Regions from separate parts of the Planomonospora corallina genome, predicted to be linked through region 3. Evidence: predicted binding sites of a transcription regulator. Region 3 holds the regulator's gene; each other region holds the start of a gene.
What was found. Region 3 encodes LexA, which represses DNA repair genes until DNA is damaged. Its sites were predicted from a motif close to TCGAACANNTGTTCGA; they were not measured.
Positions count from the first base shown of each region.

Region 1: ACFOWE_RS12810 (enoyl-CoA hydratase family protein) is a predicted target of LexA. The motif match lies at 1,418-1,433, and genes of this name have one in related genera.
Region 2: recA (recombinase RecA) is a predicted target of LexA. The motif match lies at 2,572-2,587, and genes of this name have one in related genera.

Region 1 is NZ_JBHSBM010000016.1:356,262-362,851, forward strand. It holds gene ACFOWE_RS12800 (MBL fold metallo-hydrolase) at 1-272, shown strand, start outside; gene ACFOWE_RS12805 (SDR family oxidoreductase) at 374-1,276, opposite strand; gene ACFOWE_RS12810 (enoyl-CoA hydratase family protein) at 1,448-2,200, shown strand; gene ACFOWE_RS12815 (CoA transferase subunit A) at 2,271-3,167, shown strand; gene ACFOWE_RS12820 (hypothetical protein) at 3,164-3,334, shown strand; gene ACFOWE_RS12825 (CoA-transferase subunit beta) at 3,331-4,083, shown strand; gene ACFOWE_RS12830 (NAD(P)H-dependent flavin oxidoreductase) at 4,083-5,147, shown strand; gene ACFOWE_RS12835 (glyoxalase) at 5,298-6,026, shown strand; gene ACFOWE_RS12840 (hypothetical protein) at 6,443-6,590, opposite strand, start outside.
Region 2 is NZ_JBHSBM010000017.1:166,653-173,242, reverse strand. It holds gene rny (ribonuclease Y) at 1-64, opposite strand, end outside; gene recX (recombination regulator RecX) at 346-1,077, opposite strand; gene recA (recombinase RecA) at 1,358-2,461, opposite strand; gene ACFOWE_RS13915 (hypothetical protein) at 2,749-3,024, shown strand; gene ACFOWE_RS13910 (DUF3046 domain-containing protein) at 3,069-3,263, opposite strand; gene ACFOWE_RS13905 (VOC family protein) at 3,305-3,793, opposite strand; gene ACFOWE_RS13900 (Lhr family helicase) at 4,085-6,590, shown strand, end outside.
Region 3 is NZ_JBHSBM010000025.1:127,289-133,878, reverse strand. It holds gene ACFOWE_RS22630 (vitamin B12-dependent ribonucleotide reductase) at 1-1,615, opposite strand, end outside; gene nrdR (transcriptional regulator NrdR) at 1,706-2,179, opposite strand; gene lexA (transcriptional repressor LexA) at 3,720-4,430, shown strand; gene ACFOWE_RS22615 (MalY/PatB family protein) at 4,665-5,831, shown strand; gene ACFOWE_RS22610 (hypothetical protein) at 5,957-6,590, opposite strand, start outside.

The DNA of each region.
Region 1 (6,590 bases), on a different contig from region 3:
CGGCCGGGCACACGCAGTACGTCATCACCGGGGGCGGAACCCGGCTGATCGCCTTCGGCGACGCCCTGCACTCGCCGATCCAGGTGGATCACCCCGAATGGTCCTGCCTCTACGACCACGACCCCGCCCGGTCCGCCGAGCATCGCCGTCGTCTCATCGCCGAGTTGGAGGAGCCCGACACGATCGGCTTCGGCATCCACTTCGCCGATGCGGTCTTCGGGCGGGTCCGCCGGGACGGGGCCGGCCCCGCCTGGCGCCCCCTGGACGTCTGACCCGTCCCGGGACCGGCCGTGACCACGACGACCACGTGCGGCCTGCCCGCCCGCCCGCTCGCCCGCACGGCGGGCCGGGCATCGGCCCGCGAGCCGCCCTCTCAGGTCCCGTAGACCGGTTCGGGCTCGGCGGCGCCGGCCAGCAGGCCGGTGACCACCGGGCCGAGCTCGGCGGGATCCCAGCGGGCGCCGTTGTCGGCGGCCGGGCCGTGCCGGAAGCCCTCCATCACGCAGATCCGGCCGCCCTCGACCTCGAAGACCCGCCCGGTCACGTCCCGCGACCCGGCCGAGCCGAGCCAGACGACCAGCGGGGAGACGTTCTCCGGGGCCATCGCGTCGAAGGCGCCGCCGGCCGGGGGCGCCATCGTCGAGGCGAAGACCTGTTCGGTCATCCGGGTGCGGGCGGCCGGGGCGATCGCGTTGACGGTCACGCCGTACCGGCCCAGCTCGGCGGCGGCCACCAGGGTCAGTCCCACGATGCCGGCCTTGGCGGCGGCGTAGTTGCCCTGCCCGAAGCTGCCCAGCAGGCCCGCCCCGGACGAGGTGTTGACCACCCGGGCGTCCACCGCCCGGCCCGCCTTGGCCTCGGCCCGCCAGTGCAGCCCGGCGTGCTTGAGCGGCAGGAAGTGGCCCTTGAGGTGGACGCGCATCACCGCGTCCCATTCCTGCTCCGACATGTTGACCAGCATGCGGTCGCGCAGGAAGCCGGCGTTGTTGACCAGCACGTCCAGCCGGCCGAAGGCCTCCAGGGCGGTGGCGACCAGGCGCCGGGCCCCGTCGTCGGAGGCGACGTCGGAGCAGTCGGCCACCGCCCGGCCGCCCAGCGCGCGGATCTCCTCGGCCACCCGCTGGGCGGGCCCGCCGGAGGCGCCCTCCCCGGAGGCGCTCACGCCGAGGTCGTTGACCACGACCAGGGCTCCCTGCCGGGCGAACTCCAGGGCGTGCGCGCGGCCGAGGCCGCGCCCGGCACCGGTCACCACGACGACGCGGTCCTTGCAGATCATGGTCAGCTCTCCTCATCGGCGACGGCGGGGTCGTGCGGGGTCGTGCGGGGTCGTGCGGGGTCGTGCGGGGTCGTGCGGGGTCGTGCGGGAACGGCCCGGCGCCGGGGGAGGCCGCCGCGCCGTTCCTCTGCTACCTTAGTTTCTAACAAATGTTTGGTGGAAAGGTGGCGTATGGGAATCTCCACCAGGGACCACGGTGACGGCGTCACCGAGATCGTCATGGACGTGCCACCGGTCAACGCGCTGCCGGTCCAGGGCTGGCTCGACCTGGCGGAGGCCGTACGGGAGGCCGGGCGCGACGCGCGGACCCGTGCCGTGGTGCTGCGCGCCGAGGGCAGGGGCTTCAACGCCGGGGTGGACATCAAGGAGATGCAGGCCTCCGCCGGTTTCGAGGCGCTGGTCGGCGCGAACCGCGGCTGCCACGCCGCGTTCGGCGCGGTCTACGAGTGCGAGGTGCCGGTGGTCGCGGCCGTGCACGGGTTCTGCCTGGGCGGCGGCGTCGGCCTGGCCGGCAACGCCGACATCGTGGTCGCCTCCGAGGACGCCTACTTCGGCCTGCCCGAGGTGGAGCGGGGCGCGCTCGGCGCCGCCACCCACCTGGCCCGCCTCGTCCCGCAGCACCTGATGCGAGCGATGGTCTACACGTGCCGGAACGTCACCGCCGCCGAGCTGCACGCCTTCGGCTCGGTGCTGCACGTCGTGCCCGCCGGGGAGCTCCGCGGGGCGGCCCTCGAGGTCGCCGCCCAGATCGCGGCCAAGGACCCGTACGTGATCCGCCGGGCCAAGGAGTCGCTGAACGGCATCGACCCGGTCGACGTGCACCGCAGCTACCGCTACGAGCAGGGCTTCACCTTCGAGCTCAACCTGATGGGCGCCGGCGACCGGCACCGCGACGCCTTCGTCTCCGAGGGGGCGGAGCGATGAGCGCGGCGCGAGGAGATCAGGCCGCCGGTGGAGCGAGGGAGGAGCGGTGAGCGGGCCGGCGGGCAAGGTGATGACGGCCGAGGAGGTCGTCGCCTCGCTGGAGGACGGCATGACGCTCGGGATCGGCGGCTGGGGCTCGCGGCGCAAGCCGATGGCCCTGGTCCGGGCGATCCTCCGGTCCTCCCTGAGGGATCTGACGGTCGTCTCCTGCGGCGGGCCCGACGTCGGCCTGCTCTGCGCGGCCGGCCGGGTCCGCCGGGTGGTCGCCCCGTTCGTGACGATGGACTCGGTCCCCCTGGAGCCGCACTTCCGGGCCGCCAGGCAGAGCGGGGCCGTCGGGTTCACCGAGTACGACGAGGGCATGTTCATGTTCGGCCTGCTCGCCGCGGCGCACCGGCTGCCGTTCCTGCCGACCCGCGCCGGGCTCGGCTCGGACGTCATGCGGGTCAACCCGGAGCTGCGCACGGTCCGCTCGCCGTACGGCGTGCGCGGGCCGTACGGCGCCCCGGGGCGGGACGCGGGGGAGGGGACGGGCGAGGACGGCGAGGAGCTGGTCGCGGTGCCCGCGCTGACGCTGGACGCGGCGCTGGTGCACCTGGACCGGGCCGACACCCGCGGCAACGGCCGGTACCTCGGCCCCGACCCGTACCTGGACGACCTGTTCGCCAAGGCCGCCGCCCGCACCTACCTGAGCTGCGAGCGGCTGGTGGAGCCGGGCGGACTGGACGGGCCGCCGCAGACGCTGCTGGTCAGCCGGATGCACGTCGCGGGCGTGGTGGAGACCCCGGACGGCGCGCACTTCACCGAGTCCGGCGACCACGGCCGCGACGAGGCGTTCCAGCGGTACTACGCGGCCTCGGCCGCCGATCCGTACGCGTGGGCGGCCTTCACCGACCGCTTCCTGTCCGGTGACGAGACCGCCTACCAGGACGCGGTACGGCGCTGGCACGAGGAGCAGGCCGGATGAGCGTGCCCCGTACGGGACAGGGCCTCCGTGAGGTGACGGCCACGATCCCCGCCGATCCCCGCGGCGGCACCGGCACCGGCACCGGCACCGGCACCGGCACCGGCACCGGCACCGGCACTGGCACTGGCACTGGCATCGGCACCGGCGCGGAGGAGGGGACCCGATGAGCGCGACCCGGGCGGAGATCTGCGTGGTGGCCTGCGCCGAGGCATGGCGCGGCGACGGCGAGATCCTGGCCGCGGCGATGGGCACCTGCTCGGTGCTGGGCGCGCGGCTGGCCCGGCTCACCTTCGAGCCGGACCTGCTGACCACCGACGGCGGCGCGCTGCTGACCGCCGAGCCGGTGCCGCTCGGCGCGCCCGCGGGCCCGGCCGAGGGCTGGCTGCCCTTCCGCGACCATCTCTGGCTGGTGCAGAACGGGCGGCGGCACGTGATGATGGGCGCCTCCCAGATCGACCGGTACGGCAACACCAACATCTCGGCGGTCGGCGACTGGGCCCGGCCCGCATCCCAGCTGCTCGGCGTGCGCGGCGCCCCCGGCAACACGATCTGCGACCCGACCAGCTACTGGATCCCCCGCCACTCCAGGAGGGTCTTCGTGCCGAAGGTGGACGTGGTCAGCGGGGTCGGCGCCGACCGGGCGGCGGAGCTGGGCGCGGCCGCGTCCCGCTTCCACGACCTGCGCCGGGTCGTGACCGACCTGGCCGTGTTCGACTTCGGCACCCCGGACGGGGCGATGCGGCTGGTCTCCGTCCACCCCGGGGTGGAGGTCGAGCAGGTCCTCGCCGCCACCGGCTTCGACCCGGTGGTCGACGGCGACGTCCCGGAGACCCGGCAGCCGACCGGCGAGGAGCTGCGGCTGATCCGCGAGCGGCTCGACCCGGCGGGCCTGCGCGACAAGGAGGTCCGGGCGTGATCGGGCAGCTCCTGGACACGCCGCTCACCCGGCTGACCGGCGTCCGCCATCCGGTCGTGCAGACCGGGATGGGCTGGGTGGCGGGCCCCCGGCTGGTCTCCGCGACGGCGAACGCCGGCGGCCTGGGCATCCTCGCCTCGGCCACCATGACCCTCGACCAGCTCGACGCCGCGATCGAAGAGGTCCGCTCGCGCACCGGCGCGCCCTTCGGGGTGAACCTGCGCGCCGACGCCTCCGACGCGGGCGAGCGCGTCGACCTGCTGATCAGGCATCAGGTGAAGGTCGCCTCCTTCGCGCTGGCGCCCCGCCGGGAGCTGATCGCCAGGCTGAAGGACGCCGGCGTCGTGGTGATCCCCTCCGTCGGGGCGCGCCGCCACGCGGAGAAGGTCGCCGCCTGGGGCGCCGACGCGGTGCTCGTCCAGGGTGGCGAGGGCGGCGGCCACACCGGTCCGATCGCCACCACGCTGCTGCTGCCGCAGGTCGTCGACGCCGTCGGCATCCCGGTGATCGCCGCCGGCGGCTTCTTCGACGGCCGGGGCCTGGCCGCCGCCCTGGCGTACGGCGCGGCCGGCGTGGCCATGGGCACCCGCTTCCTGCTCACCTCCGACAGCGCCGTCCCGGACGCGGTCAAGCGGCTCTACCTGGAGGCCTCCGAGACCGTGGTCACCCGCCAGGTGGACGGCATGCCGCACCGGGTGCTGCGCACGCCGCTGGTGGCCGGGCTGGAGGAGTCGGGCCGGCTGACCGGGCTGGTCCGGGCGGTGCGCAACGCCGCCCGCTTCCGGAGGGTCTCCGGGATGTCCTGGGCGGCGCTGCTCCGCGACGGCCTGGCCATGAAGCGCGGCAAGGAGCTGACCTGGTCCCAGGTGCTGATGGCGGCCAACACGCCCATGCTGCTCAGGGCGGCGATGGTCGACGGCCGCCCCGACCTCGGGGTGATGGCCTCCGGCCAGGCGGTGGCGGTCATCGGCGACCTGCCCTCCTGCGAGGAGCTGATCGACGCCGTCGTCACCCAGGCCGCCGCGACCCTGCGTGAGCTGGGGCGCAGGCACGGCGGGCCGTAGGAGGCGATCCCCGGGCGGTCATGCCGGACGGGCCCCCGAGAGCACCGGAGCGCCGGCCTCACGGCAGGTGCATCCCTGCCTGGAACGATCCATATGCGGGCTCCGCCGAAGGGTGTCAGCATCGCCGGGGGAGACGGAGAGGGGAATGACATGGGCGAGGCCGCGGTTCGCGCGAACGAGACGACGATTCCGCTGATGCCGTGCGCGTCGGTAGAGGAGACCTCGGCGTTCTACGAGGCGCTGGGGTTCGAGGTGACCTACAGGCAGAGCAGGCCCTATGTCTATCTGGCGATGCGGTGGAGCGGGTTTCAGCTGCACTTCGGCCCGGCGCCGGGAGGGCTGGATCCGGCCCGGGAGGAGTCCGGAGGCTGTCTGGTCATGGTCGACGCCGTGGCGCCGTACCACGCGACGTTCACCGCGGCGATGCGCCGGGCCTACGGGAAGGTGCTGGGTTCCGGCCTTCCGCGGATCACCCGTTACCGGCCGGGTGCGTCCCGGTTCACGCTGATCGATCCATCCGGGAACTCGATCGTCTTCATCCAGCGCGACGAGCCGGTCGAGCTGGAGTACGGCGGCTCGAAGCGGCTGACGGGCCTGGCCAGGGCACTGGACAACGCCCGGATCCTGCGCGAGTTCAAGAACGACGACCTGCAGGCGTTCCGCGCGCTCAAGTCGGCGGTGCGCAGGCGCGGCGGGGACGCCCCGCCGGTCGAGCTGGCCATCGCCCTGTGCCACCTCATCGACCTGGCCGCGGTCCTCGGTGAGCCCACCGATCCGTGGGTCGCCGATCTACGCGATCTGGAGCTCACCGCCGACGACAGGCAGCGCATCGAGTCGGAGGTCGGGCATCTCGCCGGGCTGCGGGAGTGGCTGGGCTGAGGGGTCTTCAGCGGCCTGTCCGGCAGGCCATCACCCGGGCGCGGTGGTCGGCGGCCCCGGCGCCTTCGCCCCCCGCGACAGCGCCACCCTTGTCCCGGACCCGTCGGTGCAGGTCGACCGCTCTCCTCCGCGGGCGAGGTTGGAGGGATTTCGGAGAGAATCGACCGTGGAAGGTGTTCATGAAATCTGAGAGATGGGGTGCGAGTGTGTCTGTGAACACATTCGATCCGTCATACCTAGACCATAGTCCCGACACCGCGAAGGCGCTTGAGGATGAGTCGGTCAAGCTTGACTCTCTGGTGGTCGTTATAGCGACTCAAGACTCCGGAGAATGACGGACGGCGTCATGGGATGCGTTTCTGCCGCATAACCGGCGATCAAAGGCAGGCGCTACCCGGGGCAGGGCCGAAGCGTGCTCATGTCGTGAGACCGAGCAGCTGAAGACCGTCTGCGGGATGGTTGCGGTGGCGGTCGGTGCGGCGGCGCTTGACCTGCAGAGCCTGGGCGGCGTACGGGAAGGGCAGGCTCCGGCCGGATCGGCTCCGGGAGGGCTCGGCTCCGGCC
Region 2 (6,590 bases), on a different contig from region 3:
CTATCGTCGCCCCGGCAAGAACCACGAGTGCCCCGGCCAACACGACGACCACAACCGGCTCCATGCGCGCCCCGCCCTCCTCGCCTTGCCATCACCGAGCACACGAGGGGTCACACGCACGGCACGGAAAGTCCAAGCGGTACAGCCACCAGGACAGGTGTCAATTCAGGACCGGCAGCGCGCCGGCTCTCACCGGCAGCTCACCCGCCCGCGCCGTCAAGCTCGCTCGTCCGTAGTTCACCGTTATGACAATCCGCACTGCGCGGAGTAACTCCTCACTGGAGTCGAGATTAAGCGTCGATGAGGTAACGGGCAAGCAAAGGTCGTGCGTCCTGCGTGTTCCCGTCAGCCGAACGGATGATCCGGATCCACCGCGGTGAAGGGATCCTGCGCCCCTTCGTTCTCCAGAGCCTCACGGATCACCCGGAAGGCCAGGCCGGGGCCGTACCCCTTGCGGGCGAGCATGCCGGCGAGCCGCCGGGTCCGGGCCGCGGGGTCGAGGCCGCGGGTCGAGCGGAGCTTGCGTTCCACGAGGCGGCGGGCGGTCTCCACCTCCTGCTCGGGGTCGAGCTGCTCGACCGCCTCCTTGACGGTGTCCTCGTCCACGCCGCGGTGCCGGAGCTCCGAGGCCAGCGCGCGGCGGGACAGCCCCCGCCCGGCGTGCCGCGAACTCACCCACGCGGCCGCGAACGCCTCGTCGTCGATGAGCCCGACCTCGGAGAAGCGTTCGAGCACGGCCTCGGCCGCGTCCTGGGGCACGTCCCGCTTGCGCAGGGCCTCCGCGAGCTGCGCCCGGGTGCGCGGCCCCACGGTCAGCAGGCGCAGGCAGATCGCCCGCGCCACCGCCTCCGGGTCGGCGCCGGGCCCCTGAGCGGCCGGGGACCCCTCGACCGGCCCGTCGGGGAGGAAGCCTCCCGAGCCGCTCCGGGAGTCTCTCCCCCGGCTCCCGCGGGCACCGCTCCGGGCGCCGCCGCCACCACGACCACCGCGGCGGGCCCGGCCTCGCGGCCCGCCGCCGTCCTCCACGGCGGAGCCGTACCCGGTGCCGCCCTCCTCGGCGGGCCCGTGCCCGGTCACGTCGTACGCGGACGGCTCCGCCCCGGCGGTGAAGGCCGTCCAGGCGTCAGCAGGCGCCTCCGGCTCCGCCCGGCTCCGACGCGGGCGGCGCGGCCTACCGCCCCGGCGCCCCGTCCCGGAAGAACCGTGATCAGCGGAGCCTGGGGCGGGAGGGACCGGGCCGGGAGAAGCGGGCTCCGGCGGGTCGGGCGGCAGGTCGGGCCAGGCGCCCCAGTCCCGCGGTCCGGTCTCACCGACCGGACCGGAGTCACGTCCCGTCACCGTGGATCAGCCCGCCGCGTCAGGCGCCGGCGGCCTTGGCGGCGGCCGCCTTCGCACCGCGGCCGGAAGGTGCGGCCGCGGCGGCGGGAGCGGCCGGAGCGGCCGGCGGAGCGGCGGGGGCGTCCACCCGCGGGCCGACGCCGAGCTTCTCCTTGATCTTCTTCTCGATCTCGTTGGCCGTGTCGGGGTGGTTCCGCAGGAAGTTGCGGGCGTTCTCCTTGCCCTGGCCGAGCTGCTCGCCCTCGTAGGTGTACCAGGCGCCGGACTTGCGGACGAAGCCGTGCTCGACGCCCATGTCGATCAGGCCGCCCTCGCGGGAGATGCCGACGCCGTACAGGATGTCGAAGTCGGCGACCCGGAAGGGCGGTGCCATCTTGTTCTTGACGACCTTCACCCGGGTGCGGTTGCCGACCGCCTCGGTGCCGTCCTTCAGCGTCTCGATGCGGCGGACGTCGAGGCGGACCGAGGCGTAGAACTTCAGCGCCTTACCACCGGTCGTGGTCTCCGGAGAGCCGAACATGACGCCGATCTTCTCGCGGAGCTGGTTGATGAAGATCGCGGTGGTGCCGGTGCTGTTGAGCGCGCCTGCGACCTTGCGCAGCGCCTGCGACATCAGGCGGGCCTGGAGACCGACGTGGCTGTCGCCCATCTCGCCCTCGATCTCGGCCTTCGGCACCAGCGCCGCGACCGAGTCGATGACCAGCAGGTCGATGGCGCCGGATCGGATCAGCATGTCGGCGATCTCCAGCGCCTGCTCACCGGTGTCGGGCTGGGAGACGAGCAGCGCGTCGGTGTCGACGCCCAGCTTCTTGGCGTACTCCGGGTCGAGGGCGTGCTCGGCGTCGATGAACGCCGCGATGCCGCCCTGGCGCTGGGCGTTGGCCACCGCGTGCAGCGCGACGGTGGTCTTACCGGAGGACTCCGGGCCGTAGATCTCGACGATGCGCCCGCGCGGGAACCCGCCGATGCCGAGCGCGACGTCGAGCGCGATGGATCCGGTCGGGATCACTTCGATGGGTGCGCGGGTCTCGTCGCCGAGACGCATGACGGAGCCCTTGCCGAACTGCCGCTCGATCTGAGCGAGCGCGGTCTCGAGCGCCTTCTCGCGGTCGTTAGCTGCCACTGGGAGCCCCCTGGGAGGGTTGCGGTTCGAATCGGTGTTGCCAGAAAGCTACGGGGTGCCACCGACATTTTCCGGAGAGCACGCCACTAGGGCTGACCCGTCCAATATAGCCGAACGACTGTTCGATCGTTCCTCAATCACATCACGTGCCCCACCGCCGCGCGGGCCCCGCCGACCCGCCCGCCCTCTCCCGGCGGCGACATTCCCGGGCATTCCGCCAAACCTGTTGTAACCCCGCCTGAGCTGGGGGAATCCTGGAGCCGAACAGACCCGAGGGGGCTCCCAGCGTGACCGACACCTTCAGCCGGCAGCGCCTGGCCCACCTCGAGTCACTGGCCGCGGAGCTGCTCGGGCGGGGGCTGGTCGGCAGGATGCTCGGCGGCGCCGACCCGGTGCTGTGGGTCCGGCATCCCGGCAGCGGGAAGCAGACGATCGTCTTCGCCACCCCCGCCCAGGACGGCTGGCTCCTCCTGTGGTCCCCGAGCGGTCAGGAGAACGCCGGCGACCCGGCGCACGCGGCCGAGCTGATCGGCAAGTCACTCGGGGAGGACCCGGACCCCTGACCCCGGCCCCGGCCCGTCGTCCCCGCCCCGGGCCCGGCGCCCGGTTATCTCAGACGGGCCTCGACGTCCGCCACCCTGCACACCGCGTGCCAGACGTCCTTGGCCGCGACACCGTCGGCCAGCGCCTGGTCCACGGTCCGGCCGTCCAGCTCCGCGATGACGTAGTCGCGGGCCCACGACTCGGCGTAGGCGTCACCGAAGTGCTGCCTCATCCGCTTCCAGAAATCCGACAGGCGCATGCTCCCAGTATGGGGGCCGCCGGGCGCGAAGGCCCCCGTCGTCACAGGACGCTGGAGCCGTACATCTCGCCCAGCGGGTCGGCCAGCAGCTCCAGGCGGGTCCCGTCGGGGTCCCTGAAGCAGATCGAGGCGCCGCTCTCGATCCGGTGCGGCACGCCCGCCGCCTCCAGCCTCCCGCGCAGCCTCTCCCAGGTCACCGGGTCGACGGAGATCGCGATGTGGTGGAGCCCGCCGAGGACCTCGGCGTAGGGCTCGAGGTCCAGGCCGGGGAAGTCGAAGAAGGCCAGCAGGTTGCCGTTGCCGACGTCGAAGAAGAAGTGGTTGGACCCCCGGTGGTCGCGGTTCTCGAGGATCTCCGTGAGGGGGAACTCCAGGAGGTCCTGGTAGAAGGCGATCGTCCGCTCGGCGTCGGAGCAGATCAGAGCGGAGTGGTGCAGTCCTCTGCCGCTGCTGGGCGGGCGGTGCCCCCGCAGGCGCGCCGCCCTGATCCGCTCGCGTGCCGTCTCGATGGCCGGATAGTCGATGCTCATCGCCAACCCATCGTCCAGTGTGCCGGTCGCCCGCCCGGTCCTCGCGGGGCCGTGGGCGCGCTGTGTCTGAGCTATCTCTCCGTGCCGGGAGTGACTCAACCTTTCCGGACCGTAACGCCACCGTCACGCCGCCGCCACCCCGGAGCGGCTCCGCAGCGGCTCCGGAGCCGCTCCACGCCATACCGGGCGGATTCGCCGCTACCGGGCGGATTCGCCGCCGAGGCGGGGACCGTCCTCCCGCGGTCGCAGGAGGGCTCCGGTTCTGTCGGTGGCGCGGGGCACTATGGAACGGTGACCGGATCAGCGCTCGCCCATTTCACGCCGGTGGCCAGGGAGTGGTTCTCCGGGGCCTTCGCCGCGCCGACCGCGGCCCAGGAGGGCGCCTGGGAGGCGATCGCCCGGGGCGACAACACCCTGGTGGTCGCGCCGACCGGGTCCGGCAAGACCCTGGCCGCCTTCCTGTGGTCGCTCGACCGGCTGGCCGCCGAGCGGCCGGCGGCCGGCGGCCCTCGGCCGGCGGCGGAGACCGGTGCCTCCGCCCCGGGGAGGGCCGCCGCGCGCGGCCGGGGGCGTTCCCGGGACACGGGCGACGCCCCCCGGCGGTGCCGGGTGCTCTACGTCTCGCCGCTCAAGGCCCTGGCCGTGGACGTCGAGCGCAACCTGCGGGCGCCGCTGGCCGGGCTGAAGCAGACCGCCCGGCGGCTCGGCCTGCCCGTGCCGGACATCTCGGTGGCGGTCCGTTCCGGCGACACCTCCGCCGAGGAGCGGCGCAGGTTCGCCGCCCGGCCGTCCGACATCCTCATCACCACTCCCGAGTCGCTGTTCCTGCTGCTCACCGGTCAGGCCCGGGAGGCGCTGCGCGGCGTGGAGACCGTCATCGTCGACGAGGTGCACGCGGTCGCCGCGACCAAGCGCGGCGCGCACCTGGCGCTCAGCCTGGAGCGGCTCGACGCGCTGCTCCCCCGGCCCGCGCAGCGCATCGGCCTGTCGGCGACCGTGCGGCCGGTGAGCGAGGTGGCCGAGTTCCTCGGCGGCCCCCGCCCCGCGACCGTGGTCCAGCCCCCCTCGGAGAAGGTCCTCGAGGTCGAGGTCGTCGTCCCGGTCGAGGACATGACCGAGCTCGACGCCGCCCCGCCCCCGGACGGCCCCGACGACGACGCCTGGCCGGTACGGCGACGGCCCGCGCGGTCGATCTGGCCGCACGTCGAGGAGCGGCTCCTCGAGCTGATCGGCGCGCACGACTCGACGATCGTGTTCGCCAACTCCCGGCGGCTGGCCGAGCGGCTGTGCGCCCGCCTCAACGAGCTGGCCGCCGAGCGGCGCGCCGGAGCGGCCGCCCCGGAGGGCGGGGCCGGCGACGGCCCGGAGCACGGTCCCGGGCCCGGATCCGAGCACGGTCCTGAGCACGGCCCCGGCCGCGGACCCGGCCGCGGACCCGGCCGCGGACCCGGGCACAACCCTGGAGGCGGCCCCGGCCCCGGCCGCGAGCCCGCGGACGGGCCGGTGCGCTGGTCCGAGGGCTTCCCCGTGCCGCCCGCCTCGACCGCCACGCCGGCCGAGATGATGGCCCAGGCGGGGACGGCCCGGGGCGCGCTCCCGGAGATCGTGCGGGCGCACCACGGCTCGGTCTCGAAGCAGGAGCGCTCCCAGATCGAGGAGGCCCTGAAGTCCGGGCGGCTGCCCGCCGTGGTCGCGACCTCCAGCCTGGAGCTCGGCATCGACATGGGCGCGGTCGACCTGGTCGCCTGCGTGGAGGCGCCGCCGAGCGTGGCCAGCGGCCTGCAGCGCATCGGCCGGGCCGGGCACCGGGTGGGCGCGGTCTCCCGAGGCGTGATCTTCCCCAAGTACCGCGGCGACCTCGTCCGGACGGCCGTGGTGGCCGAGCGGATGAAGCGCGGCGAGATCGAGGAGCTGCGTTACCCCCGCAACCCGCTCGACGTGCTCGCCCAGCAGATCGTCGCGATGACGGCGCTGGACGAGTGGACCGTCGATGAGCTGGAGACCGTGGTCCGCCGTGCCGCGCCGTACCGGACGCTGCCCAGGAGCGCGCTGGAGGCGACGCTCGACATGCTCGCCGGGCGCTACCCGAGCGAGGAGTTCGCCGAGCTGCGCCCCCGCGTCGTCTGGGACCGGGTCACCGGCGTCCTGCGCGGGCGGCCGGGATCCCAGCGGCTGGCGGTGACGAACGGCGGCACGATCCCCGACCGGGGGCTCTACGGCGTCTTCCTCGTCGGCGAGAAGGCCTCCCGGGTGGGCGAGCTGGACGAGGAGATGGTCTACGAGTCCCGGGCGGGGGACGTGTTCGTGCTGGGCGCGACCTCCTGGCGGATCGAGGACATCACGGCCGACCGGGTGCTGGTCTCCCCCGCGCCCGGGCAGCCGGGCAAGCTGCCCTTCTGGCACGGCGACACCCCGGGCCGCCCCGCCGAGCTGGGCCGGGCGATCGGCGCGTTCCTGCGCGAGCTGTCCGGGGCCGGCGACGAGACCGCGCGGGCCCGGGTCCGGGCGGCGGGACTGGACGCCTCCGCGGCCGCCAACCTGCTGGCCTACCTGGCCGAGCAGCGCGAGGCCACCGGTTACGTGCCGGACGACCGCACGCTGGTGGTCGAGCGCTTCCACGACGAGCTGGGCGACTGGCGGGTCGTGCTGCACTCGCCGTACGGCGCGCGGGTGCACGCCCCGTGGGCGCTGGCGATCGGACGGCGGCTGCGCGAGCGCTACGGCGTCGACGTGCAGGCGGTCCACTCCGACGACGGGATCGTGCTGCGCATCCCCGACACGCTCTCCGACCCGCCCT
Region 3 (6,590 bases):
TGCGGTAGCCGTTCTTCTCGCCGAGCTTGAGGCACTCGGCCCACTGGCGGGACGCCTCGGCGTGGATCGCCCGGTCCATGGTCTCCAGCGTGCGCAGCGTGTCGTTGGCGCCTGCGTGCTTGCGCATGACGCGCTTGTGCGCCTCGGCGTTGCGGGCGTAGCCGTCGTACGGCCCCACGATGCCGGCCAGCTCGGCGCTGCGCCGGTAGGAGGCGCCGGTCATCAGCGAGGTGATGGCGGCGGCGATGGCCCGGCCCCCGTCGGAGTCGTAGGCGTGGCCGGTGGCCATCAGCAGGGCGCCCAGGTTGGCGTAGCCGATGCCGAGCTGGCGGTAGGCGCGGGTGGTCTCGCCGATCTTCTCGGTCGGGAAGTCGGCGAAGCAGATCGAGATGTCCATCGCGGTGATGATCAGCTCGGTGATCTTCACGAAGTTCTCGACGTCGAAGGAGCCGTCGCCGGAGAGGAACTTCAGCAGGTTGATGCTCGCCAGGTTGCAGGAGGAGTTGTCCAGGTGGACGTACTCCGAGCACGGGTTCGAGGCGGTGATGCGGCCGGTCTCCGGGCAGGTGTGCCAGTCGTTGATCGTGTCGTCGTACTGGATGCCGGGGTCGGCGCACTCCCAGGCCGCGGTCGCCATCTTGCGGAACAGGTCGCGGGCGTCGACCTCCTCGATGACCTCGCCGGTGAGGCGGGCGCGCAGGCCGAACTTCTCGCCCTTCTCCACCGCGCGCATGAACTCGTCGGAGACGCGCACGGAGTTGTTGGCGTTCTGGTACTGGACGGAGACGATGTCCTTGCCGCCCAGGTCCATGTCGAACCCGGCGTCGCGCAGCGCGCGGACCTTGTCCTCCTCGCGCGCCTTGGTCTCGATGAACTCCTCGATGTCGGGGTGGTCGACGTCGAGGACGACCATCTTGGCCGCCCGGCGGGTGGCGCCGCCAGACTTGATCGTGCCGGCGGAGGCGTCCGCGCCGCGCATGAAGGAGACCGGGCCGCTGGCGGTGCCGCCGCTGGAGAGCAGCTCCTTGGAGGAGCGGATCCGGGAGAGGTTCACCCCGGAGCCGGAACCGCCCTTGAAGATCACACCCTCTTCCTTGTACCAGTCGAGGATGGACTCCATCTGGTCGTCGACGGACAGGATGAAGCAGGCGCTGACCTGCTGGGGCGAGGCGGTGCCGACGTTGAACCACACCGGGGAGTTGAAGCTGAAGACCTGGTGGACCAGGGCGTGCTTGAGCTCGTGGTCGAAGATCTCGGCGTCCTCGTCGGTCGCGAAGTAGCCGTTCTCGACGCCGGTCCTGGTGTAGACGCCCACCACGCGGTCGACGAGCTGCTTGAGGCTCCACTCGCGCTGCGGGGTGCCGACGGCGCCCCGGAAGTACTTGGTGGTGACGATGTTGGCGGCGTTGACCGACCAGGAGGCGGGGAACTCCACGCCGCGCTGCTCGAAGTTGACCGAGCCGTCACGCCAGTTGGTCATGACGACGTCACGGCGCTCCCACGCCACCTCGTCGTACGGGTGCACGCCGGGGGTGGTGAAGACGCGCTTCATCTTCAGCCCCTTGCGCGGGCGCTTGCCTCCGCGCGCCGCCGTGCCGCTGACCGTCTCCGTCATGACTTCCCCCTTCCGGGCCCCCGCCGGAGCCCTTCCGACCACATCAACGCGCCGCTCGACTCCCCCGGCGCCCGGGGATTGACTTCTTGTTCAGTCCTGCTCGGCGTCCTGCTGGGCGGAACGCTCCGCCCGCAGCTGCCTGATCTCGGCCTCGAAGTCGGCCAGCGTCTCGAACCCCCGGTAGACCGAGGCGAAGCGGAGGTAGGCCACCTCGTCCAGCTCGCGGAGCGGGCCCAGGATCGCCAGACCGACCTCGTGGGCGGGGATCTCCGCGGCTCCGGTCCCCCGGATGCTCTCCTCGACGCGCTGGCCGAGCTGGGCCAGGGAGTCCTCGCTGACGGGCCGTCCCTGGCACGCCCGCCGGACCCCGGCGATCACCTTGTCCCTGGAGAAGGGCTCGGTCACCCCGCTGCGCTTGCCCACCATGAGGAGCACCGTCTCCTGCGTGGTGAACCTGCGCCCGCACTCCGGGCACGTGCGCCGGCGGCGGATGGCCGCGCCGTCCTCGGTGGACCGGCTGTCGATGACCCGCGTGTCAGGGTGGCGACAGAACGGACAGTGCACGTGCGTCGCCTCCTTGGCCTGCCGGGTGTCACACCTGCCCCGCCGGCCTCACGTCATTCCATGCGCGATGCCCGCACTGAATCCGCCGGCGAAGGCGGAGTGCGGTAACAGAAACACAACTTATGGTGAGACTGAGTGGGTGGTGCCACTAGATGTTGTGGTGCAACCGTAGAAGTGCGCGACCATGAACGCAAGTTGATCGGCGAGACCCGAGTGAAGCCGCAGATCAGGACCGCGAGCCGGGCGTGTCGCCCTTCCCCGGCCGCCGGAGGCCTCTCCCCGGACCCGGCGTGCGCCGTCCCGCCCCGCTCCGAGGGGGCCTGCCCGCCGCCCCGCTCCGCCGCACCTCTCCGCCCCGTCCCCGCGGGTCCCGTCGACGCCTCCGGAGCGCCCGGCCGGGTAAGCGGCCGCGCAGGTCAGAGCGGGCCCGATCCCGGCCCGCGATCTCGGACCAGGCCACGCCGCAGGCCGGACGAGGGTACCGGACGGCCGCCACCGCCCGTGACACGGCGGCCGTTCACGACCGGCTCCGGCCGGTCCGATCGTCTCCCGGACACGCCGCCTCCGGGTTCGCACCCCCGGTCGCACCACCCGGACACCGCACCCTCCCGGCCCGCACCCCGGACACGCCGCCTCCGGGTTCGCACCCCCGGTCGCACCACCCGGACACCGCACCCTCCCGGCCCGCACCCCGGACACGCCGCCTCCGGGTGCGCACCCCCGGTCGCACCACCCGAGCGCGCCGTCCGGGCGCCCACCGGGTGTGTCAGGCGGGGAGGAGACGGATGATCGCCCAGAGCAGGCCGAGGGCCAGCAGGACGAGTGCGAGCACCGCCACGACCCGGCCCCTGCGGGTGAGCCTGACCGGCGGCGCGGAAGCGCGCCGGACGCCTCCGGCACCTCTGGCGCCCCCGGCACCTCCGACGCCGCCGGCATCCTTCGCGCCTCGAGCGCCTCGGACGCCCTGAGCCCTCCCGACGCCTCGAACGGCGCCCCGGACACCTCCGGTTCCACTGACGTTCCCGGCGTCCCCGGCGCTCCGCGCCGGCCCCTGGCGCCTTCCTCCGGAGCGGGGAGCGTCGCGCATCGCCCCGGACCGCCCTCCCTCCAGCACCCGCAGGCGCGGCCGCCCGGGCTCCGGCCGTCCTTCCGGCCCGGGCCACCGCCCCCACCCCCCCGCCCGGTCGGGGGTCTTCGCCCACCCCACCGCCTGGTCGGGCGTCCGCGCCCGCCCCGCCCGCTCGGGAACCCAGGCCCGCCCGACCCCCTGCTCCGATGCCCGTGCCCGCCCGGCCGCCCGCCGGGATCGCCGCTCCTGCCCGGTCGTCCTCACACGCTCCCCCCTCCCCGCGCCCGGACCCGGGCAGCGGAAAGATCGGCGAATCGAACACGATGTCGATCGAACTCCCGTACGATGTTGTACACCACGCCGTCGAGGATTTCGAGGAAGACTCGAACAATTGTTTGAAGATGATCTTCGACAGGAGTACGGTCGCTGTGTGCGACACGAGGAATACGGAACGGGAGGCGAGGAGATCGCATGAGCGAGCGCAATGAGAACGGCGCGGCCCCCAGTGACCTGGCGGTGCGCAGGCGTGACTCCCTCGGCCTCACCCCCAGGCAGCGCAAGATCCTTGAGGTGATCCGCGACTCCGTGCAGCAGCGCGGCTATCCGCCCTCGATGCGTGAGATCGGCGAGGCGGTGCAGCTCACCAGCACCTCCAGCGTGTCCCACCAGTTGACGGCGTTGCAGCGCAAGGGCTACCTGAGGCGTGACCCGCACCGGCCCCGCGCGCTGGAGGTCCGCCTGCCCGGTGAGCCCGTGCTGTGGGTGGACCCCGACGCGGGGAGCGACGAGACGCCGGTCAGCCGTCCCACCGCCTCCTACGTCCCCCTCGTGGGCCGGATCGCCGCCGGTGGCCCCATCCTCGCCGAGGAGAGCATCGAGGACGTCTTCGCCCTGCCCAAGCAGCTGGTCGGCGAGGGCACGCTCTTCCTGCTCCAGGTGACCGGTGACTCGATGATCGAGGCCGCCATCGCCGACGGCGACTGGGTGGTCGTCCGCCAGCAGCCGGTCGCGGAGAGCGGCGACATCGTGGCGGCGATGATCGACGGCGAGGCCACCGTCAAGACCTTCAAGCGCCGGGACGGCCACGTCTGGCTGGTCCCGCACAACCCGAACTACGACCCGATCCCGGGCGACGAGGCCACCGTCCTCGGCAAGGTCGTGGCGGTCCTCCGCAAGCTCTGAGCCGGCGCGCTCCGGCAGGAGGCGCCGGGGCGGGCGCCGCGTCCCGCCCCGGCGCCGGGCCGGCCATGAGCCGGTCACGAACCGGCGCTTTCGAACCGGCACCGCCGAACTGCCGAACCGATCCCGCGCCATCGGCCCGCCCGGCATCCGCACGGGCCGATGGCCCCACCTCCACCGGCCGCCCGCGGACATCGGCCAGAGCATCGGGCCGCCCACCCCTACTAAGCTGAGGCGGTGAGCGATCTGCCCGATATGAACGATCTGACCCTGGAAGACCTGACCACTCGGGACGGAGCGAAGTGGTCCCTGGCGGGACCCGGGGTGATTCCGGCGTGGGTCGCGGACATGGACTTCCCGGTTGCTCCCGCCGTGCGGGAGGCCCTGCTCCGCCGGGCCAACGGTGACCTCGGCTATCCCGCCTGGCTCGACCAGCTCGGTGACGGTCCCCTCGCCGGAGCCTTCGCCGAGCGCATGGAGCGGCGGTACGGCTGGCAGGCCGACCCCGGCCACGTGCGCTCCTTCACCGACATCAACCAGGCCCTCCAGGTCGTCCTGCACCTGACCACCCGGCCCGGGGACATGGTCGCCCTGCACGTCCCGGCCTATCCTCCCTTCCTGCAGACACTGGCCGACATGGACCGGCCGCCTCTGCCCGTCCCGATGGAGCCCTCCGGCGACTCCTGGGGCTTCGACCTCGACGCCCTGGCCGCCCGGCTCGCCGAGGGGCGCTGCCGGGTGCTGCTCCTGGTCAACCCGCAGAACCCGACCGGACGCTCGTTCACCCGCGCCGAGCTCACCGGCCTCGCCGAGCTGGCCGAGCGCCACGACCTGCTGGTCGTCTCCGACGAGATCCACGCCGACCTCACCCACGGTCCGGCCGGGCACGTCCCCTTCGCCACGCTGCTGCCCGAGCGGACCGTCACCCTCACCTCCGCCACCAAGGCCTTCAACCTGGGCGGCATCCGCTGCTCGGTGGCGCACCTCGGACCGTCCGCGGTACGCGCGGCCCTGACCGCCCAGCCCCGCCACCTGTACGGCGCGGCCCACGTGTTCGGGGTCGACGCGACCGTCGCGGCCTGGCGGGACGGCGACGGCTGGCTGGAGCGGGCGCGGGCGGTGCTCGATCGCAACCGGCGCCTGGTCGCCGAGCGGCTCCCCGAGGGCGTCGGCTACCGGGTACCCGACGCCACCTATCTGGCCTGGCTGGACTTCAGGACGCTGGGGCTGGGCGAGGACCCGGCCGAGTTCCTGAATCGCGAGGCCCGGGTGATGCTCAGCGCGGGCCCGTCGTTCGGCCCCGGCGGAGAGGGGTTCGCCCGGCTGAACTTCGCCACTTCCGAGCCCGTCCTCTCCGAGATCCTGGACCGCGTCGCCCGGGCGGTGAAGGCCTTCTCGCCGTGACCTCCCCGCCCCGGGCGGGGGTCTCCTCGCTCTGACCTCCCCGGCCGCCGGGCGAGGTCAGAGCGGGGACCTCCTCCGGGCCCTGCCCCGCGACCGCGTCGGCCGGCCGTACGTCCCCGTGGAGGTCAGGGGGTCGATTCGAAGGAGCCGCCGATGTCCGGCAGGGGCGAGGCGGGGTCGGCCGCCGCCTCCAGGTTCCCGTCGGCCAGCATGCGGTGCGCGAGATCCGCCCTGCCTCCCGGGGCGATCCTGAGCGTGGCGCGCAGGGCCGTGAACCCGCCGCTCGCCACCTCGTCGTGCTCGATCGCGTAGGCGTACTTCCCGTACGACTCGCCCTGCAGGGTCTTGGCGGTCGTGGTGAGCCTGCCGGTGAAGGTCTTCTTCACCTCGGCGGCGAAACCGTCCCTCGGCAGCACGCAGACCACGTTGACCGGGGTGTCCTCCGGGAACACCGGACGGCGCAGCCCGACCGCGTAGAGGGCCACCGCCGCGGACTCCTTCTCCCGCAGGATGACCGCGTTGACGAGGTTGCCGCCGAGACAGTCGGCGACGGCGGCGTGCGAGGGGCTGCCGGCCAGGGAGTCCGGCCCGCCGAAGGCCGCGGTGAGCGGGCCCGAGGCCGTTCCCATGGCGATCGTGGAGCCGGTGACGACGACCTTGTTGAGCAGGTTCAGCACCCCGATGTCGCGCAGCCGGTCCACGGATCCGGCCGCGCGGTCCCTGGCGAGCACGAGACCGTCGCGGCCGCCGATCTTCGCG